2 regions of the Lactobacillus sp. UMNPBX19 genome follow, and region 2 is predicted to be linked to the other one. Evidence: predicted binding sites of a transcription regulator. Region 2 holds the regulator's gene; the other holds the start of a gene.
The links. Region 2 encodes Rex, which represses fermentation and respiration genes when NADH is low (regulators of the CRP and FNR family bind a similar motif). Its sites were predicted from a motif close to TTGTGAANTANTTCACAA; they were not measured.

Region 1 (11,707 bases), on a different contig from region 2:
AATTATAATCCCAAAGACAGCAGCCACGATCATTCCGATAAAGATGGCCCCAGGAACTCTGGCGATCATTAAGAAAATAGTTACAACTAAACCAAAAATTGTGATCCAAACAAGTGGATTGTTCAAAGCACCAACAGTAACTAAGGTAGAATCACTCTTGCTAATTAAATTACCACCTTGTAGACCGATAAAGGCAATAAATAAACCGATACCAGCTGAGATCGCATATTTAATGTCACTAGGGATGGCATCGATAATCATCTCACGTACTTTAAATACAGTTAACAAGATGAAAAGAATCGAAGCGACAAAAACAGCAGCTAACGCAGTTTGCCACTTAACATGCATTCCTAAGCAGACGGTGTAGGTGAAGAATGCGTTAAGTCCTAAGGTTGGTGCAGAAGCAATAGGGTAATTGGCAACTAATCCCATTACAATACACGTGAAAGCAGCGGATAAGGCAGTCGCGGTAAACAGCGCTCCTTTGTTCATGCCGCTTGCTCCTAAAACAGCTGGGTTAACAAACAGAATGTAAGACATGCTGACAAAAGTAGTCAATCCAGCTAAAAACTCAGTTTTAAATGAAGTATGGTTTTCATTTAAATGGAAAAATTTACCAATTGAATTCATGTAGCCCTCCAAGAATGGTAATGTTCGGATTTTAAAGGAAAATATAATTTTAAATGATTAATTTATGGGTTTAATCACTTAAAAGCGAATCTTCAACTAAAATTATATCTAAATTATTAACTATTTCAAGAATAAAAACTATAATTATTCGATTAAATCAAAAAAATATAGAATAATAGGTACAAAAATAAGAAAATTGGTTTAAAAGCCGAACAATATTTCCAAGGAAATAGAATATTTTATAATTTAGAAGTTGACCTTAACCTTACGTCAATTGATATCTTAAATCTGCGAGGTGAAAGTAATGTCAGAAAGATATACCATCGGAGAAGCAGCCAAGAAATTACAAGTGAGTACACGGACTTTAAGGTTTTATGAGGAAAAAGATCTAGTGAGGCCAGCTTATACTGAAAGAAATGGCTATCGTTTTTATGAAAAAGATCAGATAAGACAGCTTGAATTAATTCTTTTTCTAAAAGAATTGGGATTTTCATTGAAACAAATAAAAATACTCATTCAAGATGAGCATGGGAATCAGTCACTGGAGTTATTGCTTAAAGAACAATACCAGGATAATCAGCGGAAAATGGATGAGATAAGTAAAAAACAAGCATAAATAAAACATTTGCAAAAAATAAAGTTGTCGCGTGCTGTATTAACCAATCACTCTGGCATTACAGATATTATGAGAAAAGAAAATAGACTTTCAGCTTTAAGAGATAAGATGTTAGTTTTTGGAGGGCTTTTGTCAATAATTGAAATATTAGGGATCGGCATAGCATTTTATTTATATCATCTAAACCAGATAACTAGCTTTGTAATTGAAGTTCTTGCACTAGTAGTTATTATTTTTATGATGGCATTGGGATTGTCGCGATATTACTATGACAATGTTGAATACGTTTGTCCTAATTGCGGAGATATATTTATACCATCATTTCTAGCATTTAATTTAGCGCCACATACGCCTAAGTTTAGAAAATTGACTTGTCCAAGATGTGGTAAAAGATCTTATTGTTTGGAAATTAGTAGGGAGTAAAAACAATATTCAAAATTGACAGAAAATTTTTTGATTAACCTAAAAAAGCTCGTGCATCAGCACGAGCTTTTTTCTTGAGTTTTAATCTATTTAAAATTCAATACCCATAAGAAGATGATAAATACTACAAACAGTACCCACATCATTGGGCTAACTTCTTTACCACGCTTTGCAGAAACCATACAAATTGGGTAAGTAATCATTCCTAATGCCAAACCGTCGGAAATTGAGTAAGTAAGAGGCATACCAAGTAAGATTAAAAATGCAGGTACGGCAATTTCTAACTTGTTCCAGTGAATATGTGCGGTATTTTGTGCCATTAAAACTCCGACGATTATTAACGCAGGAGCAGTTACTTGTGTAGTAAAGACACCAAGTAGTGGACTAAAAATCATTGAGATCAAGAAGAAAATGGCTACAAAGACAGCGGTTAAACCTGAGCGACCACCAACAGCAATACCAGCACTTGATTCGACAAAGGCACCAACTGGTGAAGTACCGAAGATTGAACCAAACATCATAGCAGTTGAATCAGCGGCTAATGCTTTACCAACACGTGGCATTTTGTTGTTCTTCATAAAGCCAGCTTGTTGAGCAAGACCAATTAAGGTACCAGCAGTATCAAAGAATGTAACAAGTAAGAAAGTTAAAACAACAACCCACATTTGGAGAGAATTAATGTCTTTAACGTGGAAAACGGCTTGACCAAAGGTAGGTGCAAGACTTGGTGCTAAAGAAATGAACTTATGTGGTACAGCAATTTGACCAGTACAAATGCCAAAGATTGATGCGGCAATCATTCCAATAAAAATAGCACCTGGAACGCCTAAGATCATCAAGATTACTGTAACAATTAAACCAAAAATAGTAATCCAAACGAGTGGATTATGAAGTGATCCTAAACCAACTAAAGTTGATTTATTAGCAACGATTAAGCCACCGTTTTGTAATCCAAGAAAGGCGATAAATAAACCAATACCAGAAGAAATGGCAAATTTTAAGTCTGAAGGAATTGAATCAATAATCTTTTCTCTTAGCTTAAATAAGGTAATTAAAATAAAGATAATTGATGCAACAAAAACACTAGCTAAGGCAGTTTCCCAGGATACTTTCATGCCAATACATACTGTGTAAGCAAAGAATGCGTTAATACCTAAAGCAGGTGCTTCACCGATCGGGTAGTTAGCCACAATTCCCATGATTGCTGTACCAAGAGCAGCTGCTAAAGCAGTAGCGGTAAAGACAGCTCCGGTATTCATTCCGCTAGCGCCAAGAACGCTAGGGTTAACGAAAAGAATATATGACATACTAATAAAAGTAGTTAACCCAGCAATAAATTCAGTTCTAACATTAGTTCCTAACTTTTCTAAATGAAAGTAGTTTTTTATAAAATTCATTTTGTTCTCCAGACATAATGTTCGCTTTTAAGCTTTAAATAAGCAACTTTTATAGTGTAGCATTCCCATAAATAAATGTAAACGCGAATTTTAGCGATAAAAGGTTGTAAAAACTTTCTGAAAGTAAATCGTATAAGAGATAGTGAATTATTTCATAAGAGCTTTTATTTAATAAATTGATGAAATCGTTCTAAAATTAAGGTGTATAGAAACCTACTTAATGATTGGAGGAAATATCAATGACAACTTACTATAAGGGCTTTCCACAAAGTACTAGAGAAGAAAAGCTACACATGGTTAACTTGGATGAACTAGAAAACGAAGCAAAGTACGTAATACCAGAAGCAGCCTATTACTACATAGCTAGTGGTGCTGAAAATGAATGGACTTGGCGGAATAATACGCAGGCATTTAATCATTTTCAAATTGTTCCTCGTGCTTTAACTGGAATGCAAGATCCGAAATTAAATACTGAATTTTTAGGGATGAAGTTAAAGACACCGGTCATGATTTGTCCAATTGCCTGCCATGGTATTGCAAATGCAGAAGCAGAAGTGGATACAGCTAAAGGTGCAAAGGCTGCTGGCGCTTTATTTGGGATGAGTACTTATGCGAATAAGAGTGTTCAAGATGTGCAAAGCGCAGTCGGCGACTCGCCTCGTTTTATGCAATTATATTTGAGCAAGAACTGGGACTTCAATAAGATGGTGATTGAAGAATCAGTTAAAGCCGGTTTTACTGGTTTCTTCTTAACTGTAGATGCACTAGTTAGTGGCTACCGTGAGGCCAATTTACGGACTAACTTTACTTATCCTGTTCCACTTGCATTCTTTAATGAATGGACTGGTGGAAAAGGAGAGGGACAAAGCGTTGCTCAAATGTATGCTTCGTCTGCTCAAAATATTGGACCAGATGATATTCGCAAGATTAAGGAAATTGCAGATGTACCTGTAATTGTTAAAGGCGTTGAATGCGCTGAAGATGCTATGCTTGCAATTGGTGCAGGTGCAGACGGAATCGTAGTTTCTAACCACGGAGGCCGTGAAGTTGATGGTGCTCCTGCTACAATTGATGTTTTGCCTGAAATCGCAAAGGCTGTGAAGAGTTGTGATCACCCCGTTCCAATTATTCTTGATGGTGGCGTTCGTCGCGGATCACATGTCTTTAAGGCATTAGCATTAGGTGCAGACTTAGTCGGTATTGGCCGTCCATTCTTATATGGCTTAGCACTTGGTGGTGCACAAGGTGTTCAATCAGTTATTGAGCAATTAAATAAGGAATTGTTAATTGATATGCAATTAACTGGTTGTAAGACAATTGAAGATATTAAACATGCAAAAATTGATCATGTTGATTACACTGCTGATTGGGGAATTTCTTCAACGAGTAAGAGTGTGATGAAGCCATATCCTGTTACTAAAGAAAATCAATTAACAGGTGAAGCGGCAGATGCAGTAAGCGGCGCTTCAAGACATTAGTTTAATGATGTGAATATATGAAAAAACTGCGGTCCAGTATAGATCGCAGTTTTGCTTTATTTAACTAAATTAGGTTTCCAGTCGTCTTCAAGTTTACCCATTTCTTTGAGCTTAGCCACAATTTGATTTAGGACTTCTTGACGATCTTCTTCACTTGCCATGAAATCAAGTTTATCACCGTCAATAGTCATTTTTGGTGAATAGTCATACTTCTCATACCAAGGTTTGTAATAACGAAGTAGACGCTTGTAGTAATCTTCTAGAGTTGGATCGTAACTTAATTGTTCATAGTTACGACCGCGTTTTTGAATTCTCTTGAGCATTGTATCGTATGAGACATCGATATGAACAAGGAGATCAGGATTCTTCTTAGGCATCCGATCTAGTTCACTCATCATATTGTGCAAGAGCTCATAGTAAGTGTCGACTTCTTCTGGAGTAGCACGCCCAATATCTGCATTCATTTGGAAGAAAAGAGCATCCTCGTAGATAGAACGGTCAAGTACATTATTATCATCAGTTAAGGCTGACTTAATACTTTGAAAACGAGTATTTAAGAAATAAACTTGCAGTAAAAAGGCATATTTTTTAGGGTTTTCATAGAATAATGGCAAAACAGGATTGTCATCTACACTTTCATAAAAGGGATTAGTACCCAAATATTTAGATAAGATACCTGTTAGACTGGATTTTCCGGCTCCAATGGGCCCGCTTAATACAATAACTGTCATCACGTTCCTTCTATTCGTTAACTAGTTCAAATTACCTATATCAATAAGTTTCTGATCGATTGTGCTGATAACTTTCTTTCGTGCATCTTCATTGGCAACAAAGTCGTATTTATCACCATCAATCATCATCTTAGGGGATGCATTATATTTTTCGTACCAAGGCTCATAATATGATAAAAGGCGAGCATAGTAATCTTTTAAACTTGGATCGGTTGACAATTGTTCAAACTTACGACCACGTTTTTGAATTCGGTGAAGCATAGTATCAAGAGAAACATGAATGTAAATTAAAAGATCTGGTTTTTTACTTGGATTACCAGGTGCTTGCTCCATCATATTCTCAAGTAAACTATCATAAATCTTGAATTCCGTAGGATCAGCAATACCACTGTCAACATTCATTTTGAAAAATAGGGCATCTTCATAAATGGAACGATCGGACACGCTGTTATGATCGCGAATAGCTTGGTTAATTTGAGCCAAACGATGGTTTAAAAGATAAGTGTTTAAAAGAAAAGTATAGTGAGCCATATCTTTATAATAAAGTGGCAAAATTGGATTGTTATCTACACCCTCATAAAAGGCTTGAGTGCCTAAATGTTCGGCAAGAAGACTGGTTAAACTGGATTTTCCGGCTCCAATGGGCCCGCTCAATACAATAACTGTCATCACGTTCTTTCTACAATATATAGTTTGCTTTAATAGTGTAATTCAATATCTGGTAGGTAGGCAAGCTATTTTTAAAAAAAGAATTAGGTGAAAAAGTCAAGAGTAGATCTGAAAAAATATAGATTAAGGAGAAAAGAATGCTACTAATTTCATTCAATCAAATAAAAAACGAACTAATCTAAAAAGATTAATTCGTTCAAGTAAACGGTCTGACTAATGAGGATTAGTTTCTATATTTTGGATCAAGTTTTGCGGCAGCAACTTCATCACAAATAACTGTTACATCTGGGTGATCTTGTAAGATAGATGCTGGCACTTCTTCAGTAACAGGGCCTTCAACTAAGGCTTTAACTGCATCTTGTTTTGATTCGCCAAATGCAAGTAAAACAATCTTCTTACTTTGCATAATGGATTTAATTCCCATACAAATGGCTTGACGAGGAACTTCATCTTCGTTATCAAAGAAACGTGAATTAGCTTTAATAGTACTCTCAGTTAATTGAACTTTATGAGTTAAACTGCCAAATGGAGTGCCTGGTTCGTTAAAAGCGATATGGCCATTTCTACCGATACCGAGGATTTGGATATCAATAGGATTAGCAGCAATAATGTCGTTATAACGATCAACTTCTTCATCGATATCCTTGGCCATTCCATTTGGAATATAAGAATGCTTAAATGGCTTCTTATCAAATAAGTGCTTTTGCATGAAGTAGTGATAACTTTGATCATTATCTGGATTTAAGCCATAGTATTCATCTAAGTTGATACTAGTCATATCAGAGAAGTCTAGGTTACTGTCACACATATCGTCATACATTGGGATTGGGGAAGAACCAGTTGCTAAGCCTAAAACTTTATCGCCATCTTCCATTCCCTTTTTAATAATTTCAAATGCCTTAGTGCCGCCTTCAATATTATCTTTAGTTACGATGATTTTCATAATATATACCTCCTCATTCATTGGTCTAGTCCATTATAAAATATAAAATTGGTCTAGTCAAATTAAACCGCTAACATTTTTAATTTTATTTTTTTCTGCGGTAAAATTTAGGTGAGGTGAGAAGAGATGGAGAAGAGTTTTCAGGAAAGTAATTTATCAGGTTTAGGTATGGGAACTTGGGGAATCGGCGAATACGCTTCAAAGAAAAAAGATGAACTTGCTGCCCTTCGCTATGGCTTAGATCATGGAATTAAAGTAATAGATACTGCGGAAATGTATGGTGAAGGAAAAAGTGAAAAGCTAATTGGCGAGGCAATTAGAGGATATGACCGAAGAAAAATCTTTTTAATTTCGAAATTTTATCCATATCATGCTTCTCCAGAATTAGAGCGGCAAAGCTTAGAAAAAAGCTTAAAAAGATTAGGAACTGATTATTTAGATTTATATTTACTCCACTGGCGGGGAGACAAGCGTTTATCTGAAACGGTTCGGGGACTTAAAGAATTACAAAAAGAAGGACTAATTCGTCATTGGGGTGTGTCAAATTTTGATGTGGCTGATTTAGAAGAACTATTTAGCGTTCCTGGCGGAAAAGACTGTTTTGCTAATGAAGATCTATATAATCTCTCTGAGCGAGGGGTAGAGTACGACGTCTTACCTTGGCAAGAAAAGAACGGCGTTGGCTTTATCGGATATTCTCCATTTAATTCAGGTAAGGGTGATTCAATCAGAATTACTAATAATCTTAAGATTGTTGCTCGCGCTCACCATGTAACGCCCCATCAAGTGATGCTCGCTTGGACTTTGAGAAATGGAAATATTTTATCTATTCCAAAAGCAGGCAATGTTAAACACATGAAAGAAAATATTGCTGCTAAGAATATTAAATTGACTCCCGATGAAATAAAACTAATTGATAATGACTTTCCGCAGCCGACTGAAAAAAAGCCACTTGCGATGATATAAGGGTGAAATGAAAGAAAATTATTTAAAAGTAACTGAAAAAGCTCTACCTGCGTAAAGGTAGAGCTTTTTACGTATTACAAATGAGTTAGAACTGTTTTATCTATATGCAGTATAAGCAAAGTAAGCTGCTTGGATAAGAGCTAAAACGGCAATTCCAAAGCGAATAACTTTAACGGGAATATGACGCATGATGCGAGGACCGAAATAACTCCCAATTAAGGCACCAATAGCCAATGGAATGGCGGAATCCCAATAAATTTTTGCAATAAACATATAGATGATTAGGGCAACTAAGTTTGAAAGAGCCCCAATTATATTTTTCATAGCATTAACTGTTAAAAAATCGTCATCACTAATGGCGTTCAAGATAACGAGCATTAAAACGCCACTTGCTGCTCCAAAATATCCCGCATAGATACCAGTAATCACTAGGCAAAGTAAAGATATAATCTGAAGAAGCCGGTTATTACCATCTTTTTCCAGATGAATTTCCCCACTGAATAAAATCATTAGACCAGAAAAAGCGATACAAAATGGAACAATTTTTTCGAATATTTTCCCAGGAAATTGTATTAAAAGCATACATCCTAAAGCTGATCCAACAATTGTAAAGATTGAATAGAAACTTACTTCTTTCCAATACCCTTTTAATTCTTTTAGGGATGATGCAGTTGAACCAACTACAGTCCAAATTAAGGCAGCATCATTGGTTGTATTGGCATATACGGGTGGAATTCCAACTGATAAAAGTATTGGGTAAGTTGCTAGCGATTGTTGATAGGAGGCCTCCTAAAATTCCACCTAAAATTAAATAAACAAATAAGAAAAAAGGACTCATAAATTCACCTCTCCTTGTAGATGGAAACATTACAATGGTAGGTATTATAAGCTCCTTACGTTTAGTTAGCAAGTTTCTTGTTTAAAACTTCAGCAACATTTCCGTCTGTAGCTAATAATAAATTTTTTGCTTGGCTAAGACTTTGATTGTTTTTAAGCATGATAATAGCTAGGCCAACATCGTTATTGGTTTCTTTCAATGTATCTAGAGCTTTTTCAATAGATACGTTGGTAGTTGCTTGAATAATTCGACAGGCACGGTCAATTAATTTGGAATTTGTTGGTTTAACATCAATCATAATGTTTTCATAGACTTTTCCTTGTTTAATCATTACCCCAGTAGAAATCATATTTAAAATCATCTTTTGAGCAGTTCCAGCTTTCATTCTGGTCGAACCAGTTATTACTTCAGGACCAACAACAGCTTCAATTGCTATATCAGCAGAACGTCCTATTTCTGAATCTTTGACACAGGCAATAGAAATAGTTAAAGCTCCAACTTCATTAGCATAAGAAAGCCCGCCAATAACATAGGGTGTACGTCCACTAGCTGCAAGACCTAAAACTATGTCTTTTTTATTTAACTTTAGAGCATTTAAATCTTTTCTAGCTAATTTTTGTGAATCTTCAGCTCCTTCGACTGCTACATACATAGCTCCCTCGCCGCCAGCAATAAGCCCAATAGCTCGGTCTGGAGTGATTCCGTAAGTAGGAACTAGTTCAGCAGCGTCTAAAACACCAAGACGTCCACTTGTTCCAGCCCCGATATAGATTAAACGTCCACCTTCATGGTAGCGAATAGCTGCTTCATCTATTGCCTGGGCAATTTTTTGATCTTGTGTTCCCACCGCAAGAGCAACTTTTTTATCTTCTTGATTAATTGTTTTAACCATATCTAAGGTCGACATTGAATCAATATGCATAGTGTCTGGATTACGTTGCTCTGTAGTTAAATTCTTGATTTCCATAGTAAATACTTCTTTCTACTGTGTAAGTATTTTTCCAATATTTTGAATCATGTTTAAAATACCTTCGTAGTCTTCTTGATTTTGATAGTTTGTTAAAACGCAACAATCAATTACTTCATTTTGTGATTTAAATCTAGCAATATCATGCTGTTCATGTAAAAGTTCACCAGTTTTATTAAATGTTTCAAACTTCGGATTACTATAAGCGACTAATTTATTTCTTACGGTTTGATGTTTTAATGAATTTAGAATTATTTGATTAACTTCATTATTACCATTTAGCAGCCTTTGAAAAACATTCATTATGGAGTTTGCAGTGCATGTATTTTCTTTAGTGTTTTTCTCCATTAGAAATCTATTCAATGAGATATTTTGAAAATTTTGTTGGAGGAAGGAATTAATAGTATCTAAGTGGTAATAACTTAGCAGAGCATTAGTAGCACTATTGTCAGATAAGGATAACATTAGATCTATTAAGTCTTTGATCTTCCAGGTTTTAATACTTAATCTATTAATAATTCCCGCACCACCAACAACATTCTTAATAGAGAGAGTAATCTCATTATTAATTGTCTGAGGTTTAACTTCTTGAATATATAGAGCAATTGCAAGTTTTATTAAGGATGCAGACTTGTAAGTGGTATTAGCAAGTGAATTTTCAAAAATAGATTTACCATTTTTATAAATAGTAATGGCAGTTTTCCAAGGTTTATTTTCAATTTGTTCCTGAATTTTAGCTATTTGTTCCATATTTAATCCTTAAGTATGATTTCATTTTTCTTGATTTCTAGGTATTTATTTAGGTCAGGATCTTGGGTAGCCATAAAAATAGAATCCAAATCAATAAACTTTACATTTTTGTTTGCAACTGCAAAAGCAGCAGCTGCTGCGATACTTTCAACAGGCTCAATCATACAGCCAATCATTGTTCTGATACCACAACTTTGTGCTAAATCGTTGATTTTTATAGCTTCTGATAAGCCACCAGTTTTCATTAATTTAATATTGATATAATCACAAGCATGATTGTTAATTAAATTAATTGCATTCTTATATGAAGCTACACTTTCATCAGCCATAATAGGGTAAGGTGATAGCTCAGTAAGCCGTATTAAATCAGAGATTGCATCTTTTAAAACGGGCTGTTCAATAAAATCAATATTTAAATTATCCCGTGCCCATATTCTGCCAGCTTTTAATGTATCTTTATAAGTCCAGGCTTGATTGCAATCAATACGTAAGGCAATATTTGGTCCAATAGCATCACTAATTTTTTTTATGGTCTTAATATCGTGATTAACTGAATTATTGCCAAGTTTAATCTTTATAGAAGTAAAACCGTCGTTTACTAATTTTTGAGCTTCAGAAATCATATGATTATCTGACCCAATGCTAATCGTATAATCAGTTTTTAACGTACCTTTATTGCTTCCTAATAGATTAACTAGAGATTCTCCATTTTCTTTGGCTTTTAGTTGAAATAAAGCAATTTCTACTGCAGCTTTAGCAGCTGTATTGTAAACTATGCAAGTTTTAACTGTATTTAAAATACTATTCCAATTTTTAAAATCTCGGTTAAGAAGAGCTGGCTGAAGCACTTGTTTGACTACATTTAAAGAGCCATCTAATGTATCGCCGGTAACTTTTTCATTAGGAGTTGCTGTTCCGATACCTATTTGTCCGTCACTTAATTTGATAGTAACTTTAAGTCCTTGAATTTTAGTAACCTTATGTAGAGCGGTAATAAATGGTCGCTTTAAGGGGACTGTTTTAATGGAGCATTCAATATTACTAATTTTTAAAGTCATTATTTTTCATCTCCATATATTTAATTTAATTGATCGATCATCCATGTATAAGCTGGCACTATGGCATATTGCCAATACTTCCAGTTATGAGCGCCAAATGAATCAATTCTTACGTGAAGTTGATTTTTATTATTTGAAATTTGTTGAGCAAATTCTATTACATCCTCATCACATACAATTTCATCTTTTTTACTAGTTTGAATATAAAATTTAATTTTTTGAGAAGCCGGTAATAAATAAT
Region 2 (11,707 bases):
AGTGTTCAAGTTATTATTGCAATTTACGAACCAATTACAGAAACAAACATTAACAAAACGCCAACTTCTAGAGCACCCGTTCTTACCGAGTTAGTAAACCAATAAAAACCGTAACCAAACACTCCAACAGTTAGAAGAACAAATACTGAGCTAACAGCGAGTTGCTTTTTACGAATTTGATTTACATCCCTTTTAGTCTGCTCAAATAAGGTCATATACTTTTCAATAATTTTAGGAAACATATTGAAAAGTCGAACTTCTTTAGCATCCCTGCGGTCTAACAACAAACTACTATAGTAATGTAAGTATCTCGCATTCTTGCTTCTTTCAACCATTGTCTCAAATGATTGCTGCTGAATACGGTAATAAGAAATACTCTGCGGCACCATTACAACTAATAATAAAACCAAAGTCGCAATTAGAGGTGCTGATTTAAAGAATAAGTTATAAGTTCTAGCTAATTCTTTGAAGTACTGATTTAATTTTTTAACGTGATTCATTTTGTCCTCCTGGATGAACGGATTCAACAAAATGAATTGTAATTATTCTCCGCTCATCTATTATTTATTGTCTTGTAAATTTTGATGAGCATTTAATACTACTGCCGGCATAATTTGATCCTCCTTATTTAATATTTTTATTAGATTACACTATATAAAATGGGATTTTCATTAAAAAACAATTTATTTTTACACAAAAACACTCCATGATCATCAAAAATCATGGAGTGTTTTATCAATCTATTAAATTAGTAAATGTAATTAGTTTCTAAATTACATTCCCATACCCATACCTGGGTTTGGAGCTGCAGGAGCTTGGTTCTTGTCATCTTCTGGAGCGTCAGCAACAACAGCTTCAGTAGTTAATAACAAGGCAGCAATTGAAGCAGCATTTTGAAGTGCTGAACGAGTTACCTTAGTTGGGTCGATAATACCAGCCTTAACCATGTTTTCCCACTTGTTAGTTGCAGCATTGTAACCAACTTCTGGGTCTTCATGTTCTAAGTGGTCTAAGATAACAGCACCATCTTTACCAGCGTTTTCAGCAATTTGACGTACAGGAGCGCCTAAAGCTTTCATAACAATCTTAACACCAGTTTCTGCGTCTTCGCTGTCACCCTTAACAGTATCTTGGATGGACTTCATAACATCAACTAATGCAGTACCACCACCAGCAACGTAACCTTCTTCAACAGCGGCACGGGTTGCGTTCAAAGCATCTTCGATTCTGTACTTTCTTTCCTTTAATTCAGTTTCAGTAGCAGCACCAACCTTGATAACAGCAACACCACCAGCAAGTTTAGCAAGACGTTCTTGTAATTTTTCACGGTCAAAGTCTGAAGTAGTATCAGCAATTTGCTTCTTAATTTGATCTACACGTTCTGCAATAGCTTCCTTAGAACCAGCACCTTCAACAATAGTAGTTGAATCCTTGGTTACAGTAACCTTGCCAGCCTTACCTAATTGATCAATCTTAGTGTCCTTTAATTCAAGACCTAAGTCTGAAGAAATTACAGTACCACCAGTTAAGATAGCGATATCTTCAAGCATTGCCTTACGACGGTCACCAAAGCCAGGAGCCTTAACAGCAACAACGTTGAAAGTACCACGGATCTTGTTCAAAACAAGAGTTGGAAGAGCTTCACCATCAACATCATCAGCAATGATTAATAAGCTCTTACCTTGTTGAACGATTTCTTGTAATAATGGCAAGATATCTTGAATGTTAGAAATCTTCTTGTCAGTAATCAAAATGTAAGGGTTGTCTAAGTCTGCTTCCATCTTGTCGTTGTCAGTTACCATGTATTGTGATAAGTAACCACGATCGAATTGCATACCTTCAACTACTGAAAGTTCAGTATCAATACCCTTTGATTCTTCAATAGTAATAACACCATCGTGACCAACTTTTTCCATTGCGTCAGCGATTAAGTTACCAACTTCAGTTGAAGCTGATGAAACAGAAGCAACTTGAGCAATTTCGTCCTTAGTACTTACCTTGTGGCTAATCTTGTGTAATTCGTCAACAGCTGCCTTAGTAGCAATTTCAATACCACGACGAATACCAACAGGGTTTGCACCAGCAGTAACGTTCTTCATACCTTCACGAACGATTGCTTGAGTTAAAACAGTAGCAGTAGTAGTACCGTCACCAGCAATGTCGTTAGTCTTTTGTGCAGCTTCAGAAACAAGCTTTGCACCCATGTTTTCAAAATGGTTTTCTAATTCAATACTTTTGGCGATAGTAACACCATCGTTAGTAATGTCAGGAGCACCATAACTCTTTTCCAAAACAACATTTCTACCCTTAGGTCCTAAAGTTGTCTTAACAGTATCTGCTAATTTATCAACACCTTTTAATAATGAGTGTCTTGCATTTTCAGAAAATTTAATCTCTTTAGCCATATTATATGCCACCTTTTATTTCAAATTTTATTACTTAACGACAGCTAATAAGTCGCTTTCACGAAGAACTAAGTACTTTTCGCCTTCGTACTTCAAGTTAGTGCCAGAGTATTTATCAAAGAATACAGTTTCACCTTTTGCAACTGACATAGGAATTAAGTCGCCATTTGCGTTGCGCTTACCATTTCCTACGGCAATAATTTCGCCCATTTGAGGCTTTTCTTTAGCGTTAGAAGCCAGGACAATGCCTCCAACTTTTTCTTCTTCTTCGTCTTTTACTTTAACGATCACGCGATCACCGATTGGTTGTAACACGTTAGTCCCTCCTGTACATAATTTAAATCTATAATTATATTACTTAGCACTCATATATTATAAGTGCTAACTTACAATTACGATAGTACATTGTTTATAAAAGAAAAGCAAGTATTTAAACACAAAAATTAGCACTTTTATCATCAGAGTGCTAAAAAGTGCTAATTTACTCATAAATGTAGATTAATTTTGGTAATTTTTTGATAAAATTAAACAAGCACAAAAAGTTAAATATGCGGTGGTACTTTCGTTTGAGAGGATGATGCCAATGGTGTAATAACTGTTGTTCAGAGTCTTACTGAAGGGAGGTACACTTTGCTTTATGACAGCCTTTTTTGGTGCTGTCTTTATCTTTATTGGTCTCTTAGACTGTATTGTTCTAGCTTTAATAAAACTAGTAAATGATACAAACAAGTTGGCGCAAGCTGTAAAAAGACTAATAAAGTCTATCCACGACTTGTGGAAGAAAAAATAGAGCAAACTAAAAAGCCGCTTGATAACTTTTGGGACAGTTGATAGCAGCTTTTAGTTTGTCTTGATACTTTACCACCGCATTTTAGCGGCTTGTGCTTTGAGAGAGCTATTACCAGTAGCTCTCTCTTTTTTTTGCTATAAATAGTTTACTTCTTTTTTATTTTTCTTTCAAATTGAAACAATAATATATTAAACTCTCTTAACAGTAATATCTCCCACATTGGCGCGGCCTTGAAGCACTAAGGTTGGACCCTCTGCTGGTTGATCACCATCAATAGTAATATCATTAAAACCTTGATTTAATTGATTGTCTACTCGCCAAGACGTTGGAATGTAGAGGGTTAGCTCTCCCATTGACATATTCACGTTAGCAATCACTTCATCCCCAGCTGGTTTTGCTGAATCAAGGTAGACATTAACGTCTCCCATTGAAACATTTATCGTTACTGTCTCTAAATGCTGTGAATGAACATAACGTGAGGTAGAAGACATTTTTTCGCTAATTACAATATTGTCACCATTATCTGAACTTGTTGTATCAGAAAATACATGTTCAGCCTTAAATTTATGAGGTGCCTTTAAGTCAGACCAATTAGTACTGACTTTTTCACCATTAATAATTACAGTTGGCTTCCAACTTTTTTTGAAGATTAATCTTAAACCTCCCCAAACCAAAAATGCTGCTAAAAGCACTGTCCAAGGAACAATACTTTCAATATGAAGAGGCTTTGCATAGATAATTAATAAAAATGCAATTGAAAAAATTGTCCCACCTAAACTTCTATTAATTAAGGAAGTAATTAATGTTGCCGCAAATACTACGGTCCAAAAAATTGTCCAGAACCCTAATTCTACTGGAATTAAATGCAACTGATCTAAAACTAAAAATGCTGCTGCTGCAAGCAGGCCTAAGCCCCAAAGAACCCTTCCAAAACTGGCCTTTCTCATGATAATACCCTTCTCTCTTTTAATCTATCATTTAAATCTCGATAATATCGTCTAGAAACATAGACTGTCTTATATGAATCATGAAATTTAATCTGACAATTAGAGATCGATTTAGTAATAGCATAAATCTGATCTAAATTTAAAATTGTCGATTTTGATATTCGCATGAACTGTCCACCTAATAGGTTTTCTAATTCATATAATTTATATTTAACAAAATATGCATTCCTAGTCGTGTGCGCCATTACTTGCTTATCATCTGTTTCAAAAAACAAAATATCATTAATACTTAAATAGTAGGAAGTGTTGTCCATCATTCCTTCAATTTGGTCAGGATGATCTGAATCCATTTGAAGCTGTTGATAGATTCTTTCTATTTCAGGTGTTAACTGACCAGCATGAATGGTTATTTCTGTTTCTTTCTGATCCGGATCAAGTTCAAGCTTAACTTTCACAATTCTCACTTCCTTGTTTCATTTTCGATAATTATATTAAACATGAATGTAAGATTAAAATCTAGTGAAATTAACTAAGTGGTCATTTTATAGTTCTAAGTGGTCAAAAAAAGAAGTATGAATCAAGATGGGGATCTTGTTTCATACTTCTTTTAGGCTTTAACCTAGTAATCGCTCGGCTTGGTCAATTACATTTTTACCATTCATTGTGCCATAATCTTGCATCCTAATTGCTTCTAAGGGTATATCGTGCTTACTTGCATCCTCCTTAAGATGGTCTTCCATATACTTAATTTATGGTCCAATTAAGATACAATCTGGTGCATCTTTTTCAATAATATCTTCCACTTGAGCTGCTGCGACAGCTTTAATTTCATACTTTTTCTCTACCTTAGTCAGTCTTTTATTAATACTTCCGATAAGCAGGTGCTTGATAGTCTTCCATAAATTGCAGAATTTTATCAAAATCGGTTCCAAAATAAATTGCATCTAAATAGATATTCTCCAAAAAATCATCTTGATTCATTCGCTTAAGGAGTTTATCTAGATAATCATAGAAACCTTTATAATTATAAAAAGCTACTGGCTTGGCATTGTCACCAATTGCGGTCCAAGAAATAGCCTGACTTATTTCTTCTAAAGTTCCAATACTCCCAGGTAAAGCTACCATTCCATCTGCTAGATTCATCATGGTATCTTTTCGCTTATCCATATTAGGTACTACACGAAAATCCTGTACTTCGTCGTAAGCAGCTCCGCGATTCTTTAATTCTTCAGTAATAATGCCGTGGACGATACCACCATTTTCTAAAACACCGTCTGCAACTGCCCGCATTAAGCCGAACTTTCCGCCACCATAGACTAATTCAATTTGGTGGTCGGCCATTTTCTTACCAAAATTATAGGCAGCCTTGGTGTATTCAGGACGATTTCCAGCCCTGGCACCACAGTATACTGCAAGTTTTTTAATCATTTTATCTACCTGATTTCTATCTCATTACTTTGTCTATCTCATCTATCTTAAAATTATTTTCTCTTTAATTACAAATAAAAGCGCATAAAAAATACACAAGCCTACCTAAACTTGTGCAAAAGGACTATATTATAGTAAATTATTTTTTGTTCTTATCTTTATCTGAATCCAAAAAGTAAATTAAAGTTTGCAGTTCAGTTGCTAAGTCAACATTTTGAACCCGAACACTAGATGGAGCAGATAAACGAAGCGGCGTGAAGTTCATAATTCCCTTAATTCCAGCGTCAAACATTTCATTCGCTGTCTTTTGGGCTGCCGTTTGGGGAACACAGAGAATAGCAATGGTAATCTGTTGTTCACGCAATTGCTTCTTCATCTCACTCATGTCATAAACAGGCACACCTGACATAATTGTGCCAGTAATTTCAGGATTAATGTCAAAAGCGGCACTAATTCTGATATTATTAGTACGCTTAAAGTTATAATTTAAAAGCGCATGACCCATGTTACCAACACCAACCAAGGCAACATTGGTTAAGGTATCTTGATTTAAAATCTTTTTAAAGAAATTAAGTAAGTTCTTAACGTCATAACCGTATCCACGCTTACCTAAAGCACCAAAATAAGAAAAGTCTCGACGAATTGAAGCACTATCTACCTGAACAGCTTCAGCAAGTTCAGTTGAAGATACTTTTTCTTTTCCTTCATCATTTAAAAAAATCAAATAGCGGTAATAAAGTGGCAAGCGTCTAGCGGTAGCCTTAGGAATCTTAATTTCATCCATGAGAGGCCTCTTTCTTTCATAAAATAAAGATGTGAAATATTTACTAATCAAACTAATAATAGGCATTCTTCAAGGATAAATCAAGAAACAATTTTCACAAAGATAATATTTTCATAAAATTTAAAACATTTGCTATGTTAAAATAAGTTCTAGGAGAACAAACTATGATTATTGCACAAGCTCAAGACCTCGAACAACGTTTCGGAGGCAATACTATTTTCAGTAACATTTCTTTTTCTGTTCCTGATAATGCCAGAATCGGTCTGGTTGGTCCTAACGGAGCCGGAAAAACTACCTTATTAAAGATTATGACTGGCCAGCAAGAACCTACTAGTGGTCAATTTACCATTAATAAGGGATTTAAAGTCGGCTATATCGCCCAGGAAAATGCCCTAGATGAAGATAAGACTATCTGGGATGAAATGCTTACTGTCTTTGATAATTTAATTGAAAAGAATAAGCGCATCACTAAAATGCAGGAACAAATTGCTGAACATCCTGAAGATGAAGACCTGCTCAAGCGCTATGACCAGCTTGCATACGACTTTGAACAAGAAGGCGGCTTTACTTATCAAGCTGAAATTAAGAGCATTCTCAACGGTTTTAATTTTAAAGAAAATACCTGGCAGAAAGTTATCGGAACTCTTTCCGGTGGTGAAAAAACGCGCCTTGCTTTTGTGAAATTACTGTTGCAAAAGCCACCAGTTCTCTTGCTAGACGAACCTACTAACTATCTTGACTTAGATACTTTAGATTGGTTAGAAGCATTTTTGAAGAACTACCAAGGCGCAATTATCACTGTTTCTCACGACCAGTACTTCTTAGATCACTTAGCTAACCAAATCTTTGAATTAAACTTTGGAAAACTAACTACCTTTAAAGGTAACTATAGTCAATACGTTAAAGAACGTGAATTGATGAATAACCAGCAAGAAGCTGCCTATGAGAAGCAACAAGAAAAGATCAAAAAAGAAGAAGAGTTCATCCAAAAGAACTTAGTTCGTGCTTCAACTACTAAACGTGCTCAGAGTAGACGTAAGGCTTTAGACAAGATGGAGCGAATTAAGCCACCTAAGCACAAGCAAAAAGTTCGTATTAACTTTACTAGTGACCGTCCTTCAGGAAAAGAAGTCTTAATTGCCAAAGACTTAACTATCGGTTATCCAGATAAAACAATGGTTTCTGACATTGACTTTCAAGTTAATAAAAATGACCGTGTTGCAATTATCGGACCAAACGGAATTGGTAAGTCTACCCTACTTAAAACAATTATGAAAAAACTTGAACCTAAAGATGGTTCAATTAAGTATGGTGCTAGTTTAGACATTGGTTATTACGACCAAGAACTTCAAAGTCTTGATCCTTCAAAGACTGTTCTTGATACCATTTGGGATCGTCACAAGACGATGCCAGAAAAAGACGTTCGCTCAATCTTAGCTTCCTTCTTATTTACTGCTGAAGATATTGATAAGACTGTTGGTCAATTATCTGGTGGACAAAAAGCTCGTTTAACTTTAACTGTTTTGTCTCTTGAAAAAGACAACTTCTTGCTAATGGACGAGCCAACTAACCACTTAGATATTGAAGCAAAAGAAGTGCTTGAACAAGCCTTAAATACTTATGACGGCACTCTTCTCTTTGTTTCTCACGACCGTTACTTTATTAACGAGTTAGCTAATAAGATTATTTCAGTTCGTGATGGTCACGCTAAGATCTATAATGGTAATTATTCTTACTACTTAGATGAAAAAGCTAAACAAGCTGCTGCAGTTCAAGAAGCGGAAGCACAAAAAGCAGAAACTGAAACTACCCCCTCGGTTAGTCAAAATAAGGGTAAGCTGTCTTACCAAGAACAAAAGGCACGCGATTCTCAAAAGAGAAAACTAGAACGTGCAGTTAGCGATGCCGAGGCTCGAATTGAAAAGCTCGAAGCAGAAGAACAAGAAATTCAAACTGAAATGGCCAATCCTGATATTGCGGCTTCATTTGAAAAACTCGGACCACTTCAAGAAAAATTATCTGCTGTTCAAGAACAACTCGAGCAAGCAAATAATGACTGGGAAAATGCCTTAGAAGCATTAGATGAATTTGAATAAAGTAAAAGATCAAGATTCTCAAAAAATAGAAAATCTTGATCTTTTTTCATGTTTATTTTATATATTAGCTATTCATTTCTCTTAATTGATGAATTTTATATTGAACCTTCACTTCTCCGTTTAAATTTTTCACAAAAATATGATATTGATCTTTAGGAACAAATACACGCATTGTAAAAACATTTTCTCCATTGTTAATAAATATCTCTGCAGATGATATATCCTGGATTATTCGTATGCTAATAGATTTTTCAGCCTTCAGATTGCAGCTTCTTTCAGTTCCAAATTCGTCTTCAAATTCTATACCAGTTTTAATTCTTTGCACTATAAATCTATTTTTTATCTTATCTAAAACTAAACGCAAATGACTCGTATTTTCTCTATTAGCGAACAAGTCAATTATACTTATAGCATTATTATCTTTAGTAAAAATATCAAATTTAATATCTCTACAATTAATTAAGCCAGCAACAATCTCCTGATTTTTACTGATTATTTTATTCTCCATGTAATCAGTTGTATATAATTTTATTATCTCATTTACCGGTTTTTGAATAAGTTTGCCATTTCTTATTGATAATTCTCTTGGAAAAATTAAGCATCCATCATAATGATATTTAATTAGTGGGGAATTTGAATTCATAATGCTCATCCATGCGCTTAAAATACGTCTTCCATCAGGTGTGCTCATGGTCTGAGGCGCATAAAAATCAAAACCTGAATCTATTTCTTCATACTCTTTACTTTTAAAATATAAGTTTCTAAAATCCAATTTATTTCCAATGGCATAACATGCTTGAAATGCATTTAAAAATTGATTTCCTTTGCTCTGCAATCCCTGCGGACAAAACAACAGCACTCCTTTATTATCTAGTTCAAAATAATCTGGGCATTCCCACATATAGCCTTTTTTTTCAAAATTAGTTTTAACCTCACCAACTTTGTTCCAACTTTTTAAATTCTGACTTTCATAAATTAGGACAGTACCAGTTTTGGCTTTTGTTTGTACGCCTATTATTGAATAATATTTACCATTTTTCTTAAAAATTTTAGGATCTCGAAAGTGACCTGTATAACCAGAAATTGGTCCTTTAATTAATGGATACATCATTTTGGCTACATTATCATTTTCGTCCATGTAGGCTCCTAATTGACACGGAACTCTATGCCAATCATCTGTATCAGTATTAGTCCAAGAATTACCATTGTACATAAGGAACAATTTATTATTGATTGGGATAGCACTTCCTGAATATACTCCATACTTATCAAATACAGTATCATTGTTCATTACTTCGCCAACCGGTCTCCAATCAACCAAATTTTTCGATTTCCAGTGAAACCATCCCTGTTGAAAATAATTTGGATTCATACTATATTTCATCGGAAACCATTGGTGAAATAAATGATAGTACCCATTAAAATATGAAAAACCATTTGGATCACCCAACATGCCAAATAAGCTCTCAATATGAATTCTTTGATGATATGGTGATCTTTTTACACTATTTTTTTCTTTGAGCAAATTTTCTTCAGGAATATCTTTTAGATTTGAAACTAGGTATTCAAATTGTTTTCTTCTATTAATCATTTTTAACTCTATTAATCATTTTTAACGCACTCATTTTGATAAAAAAGAAAGCTAAATGTATCTAACTAAAAAGAGGGGGGGAAGTACTGATACAATTAGCTCTCTTGCACTTAATACTTATTAATTCATTTCATTCACAGTACCTTTTACTTGCGCAGTCATTGTAGGTTCAGTTAGAACAATTAATTTTTGTTGTGCTTTAACATCTCCAGAAGCAATTGGATCAACTTCTGCATAATCCTTTGAGTTGGTAATCAAAACTATAACTATATTGTCATAACCTTTTTCGCCTATTTCTTTATAATCATATGTTCCAAGCAATTCACCCTTATTTACCTTTTGTCCCTGCTTTACTACAGTGCTAAAGCCTTTTCCTTTTAGATTTACTGTATCTATACCTAGATGAATGAGAATTTCCGCACCATCATCTGACTTAACTCCATATGCATGACCTGTTGGATAAGCCACAGTAATTGTTCCATTTACAGGAGAAACTATATTATTTGATGATGGTTCAATAGCTATTCCTTTTCCCATCATTCCCGAAGCAAAAGCTTTATCAGAAACTAAATTTAAAGCTTCAATTTTACCACTAACAGGAGCATCTATTACTTCGTCTGATACGTGACTAGGCTCTTGTGTAAAAGTATTTTGTTTTTTCTCTATATCTTCTTTTTGGCTATTTTTATCATTACTATCAAATGCATGTTTGCCATAATAAACGTAAGTTAGCCCAAATGCCACTCCAAAACCAACTACACAAACTAAAATATATAATGGAAGTTGTTGATTCAAAAATAATAATATACCTGGGATAACAGTTATTGACATACCAGTAGCTTTCAAATTTAAAATACTTGAAAGAAATCCACCGACACCACCACCAATACAGCCAAATAAGAATGGTTTGATATATTTAATATTTACACCATAAATTGCTGGTTCAGTGATACCTAGTAAAGCTGAAATTGTTGATGGATATGCAATTTGTTTCATTTTATTTGAATGAATTCGTAAAGCTACAGCCAAGGCAGCTCCGGCTTGTGCGGCAATAGCAGCGGATCCAATTGGATTTACGGGATTCCAGTGAGTATTGGCTAATAACTGGATTTCTACTAAGTTTAGTGCATGGTGTAATCCAGTAACAACAATCATCTGACAAACAGCTCCCCAGATCAGTCCACCTAATCCAAATGGTAATTGAACTATCCATTCTGCTGCATGTAAAATGCCTTGCTCAACAATTCTGAAGATTGGACCAACGCAAAGTAATCCTAAAATACTTCCAACTAATAATGTGGCAAATGGAGTAACGATTAAATCAAGAGAACTGATAACATGTTTATGGATCCACTTTTCAGTTTTTGCTCCAATAAATCCTAAAATAAAAGCTGGTAAAACTGAAGCTTGATAGCCAGCAACTGGAATAAAGCCAAAAAACATTAATGGAGCAACTTTCCCTTGGGCAACATCCCATGCTGATGGTAAAGCAGGATTAACTAGCATTAACCCCAGTAAAATACCCAAAATTGGACTACCACCAAAAACTCTAAATGCAGACCAACAAATTAAAACTGGTAAAAAACTAAAAGCCGTTCCAGTCAAAATATTAAAGTAAGTAGTAAATTGAACGGGAATTGATTTAGCTGACATTCCCATCATCTTT

Region 1: CP370_RS05415 (alpha-hydroxy-acid oxidizing protein) is a predicted target of Rex. The motif match lies at 3,207-3,224, and genes of this name have one in related genera.

Annotation. Positions count from the first base shown of each region.
Region 1 covers NZ_PCYR01000014.1:3,208-14,914, forward strand. The annotation lists gene CP370_RS05400 (NCS2 family permease) at 1-630, opposite strand, end outside; partial or broken gene CP370_RS05405 (MerR family transcriptional regulator) at 935-1,669, shown strand; gene CP370_RS05410 (NCS2 family permease) at 1,756-3,066, opposite strand; gene CP370_RS05415 (alpha-hydroxy-acid oxidizing protein) at 3,306-4,544, shown strand; gene CP370_RS05420 (deoxynucleoside kinase) at 4,601-5,275, opposite strand; gene CP370_RS05425 (deoxynucleoside kinase) at 5,297-5,947, opposite strand; gene nagB (glucosamine-6-phosphate deaminase) at 6,168-6,887, opposite strand; gene CP370_RS05435 (aldo/keto reductase) at 7,014-7,853, shown strand; partial or broken gene CP370_RS05440 (sulfite exporter TauE/SafE family protein) at 7,950-8,691, opposite strand; gene murQ (N-acetylmuramic acid 6-phosphate etherase) at 8,753-9,658, opposite strand; gene CP370_RS05450 (serine hydrolase) at 9,674-10,408, opposite strand; gene CP370_RS05455 (dipeptide epimerase) at 10,411-11,466, opposite strand; gene CP370_RS05460 (esterase family protein) at 11,487-11,707, opposite strand, start outside.
Region 2 covers NZ_PCYR01000010.1:54,268-65,974, reverse strand. The annotation lists partial or broken gene CP370_RS04575 (hypothetical protein) at 30-500, opposite strand; gene groL (chaperonin GroEL) at 774-2,405, opposite strand; gene groES (co-chaperone GroES) at 2,436-2,720, opposite strand; gene CP370_RS09845 (hypothetical protein) at 3,043-3,195, shown strand; gene CP370_RS04560 (hypothetical protein) at 3,384-4,142, opposite strand; gene CP370_RS04555 (LytTR family DNA-binding domain-containing protein) at 4,139-4,597, opposite strand; gene CP370_RS10205 (PTS sugar transporter subunit IIC) at 4,757-4,882, opposite strand; gene CP370_RS04545 (TIGR00730 family Rossman fold protein) at 5,004-5,570, opposite strand; gene CP370_RS04540 (redox-sensing transcriptional repressor Rex) at 5,710-6,354, opposite strand; gene CP370_RS04535 (ABC-F family ATP-binding cassette domain-containing protein) at 6,519-8,450, shown strand; gene CP370_RS04530 (sucrose-6-phosphate hydrolase) at 8,515-10,041, opposite strand; gene CP370_RS04525 (sucrose-specific PTS transporter subunit IIBC) at 10,162-11,707, opposite strand, start outside.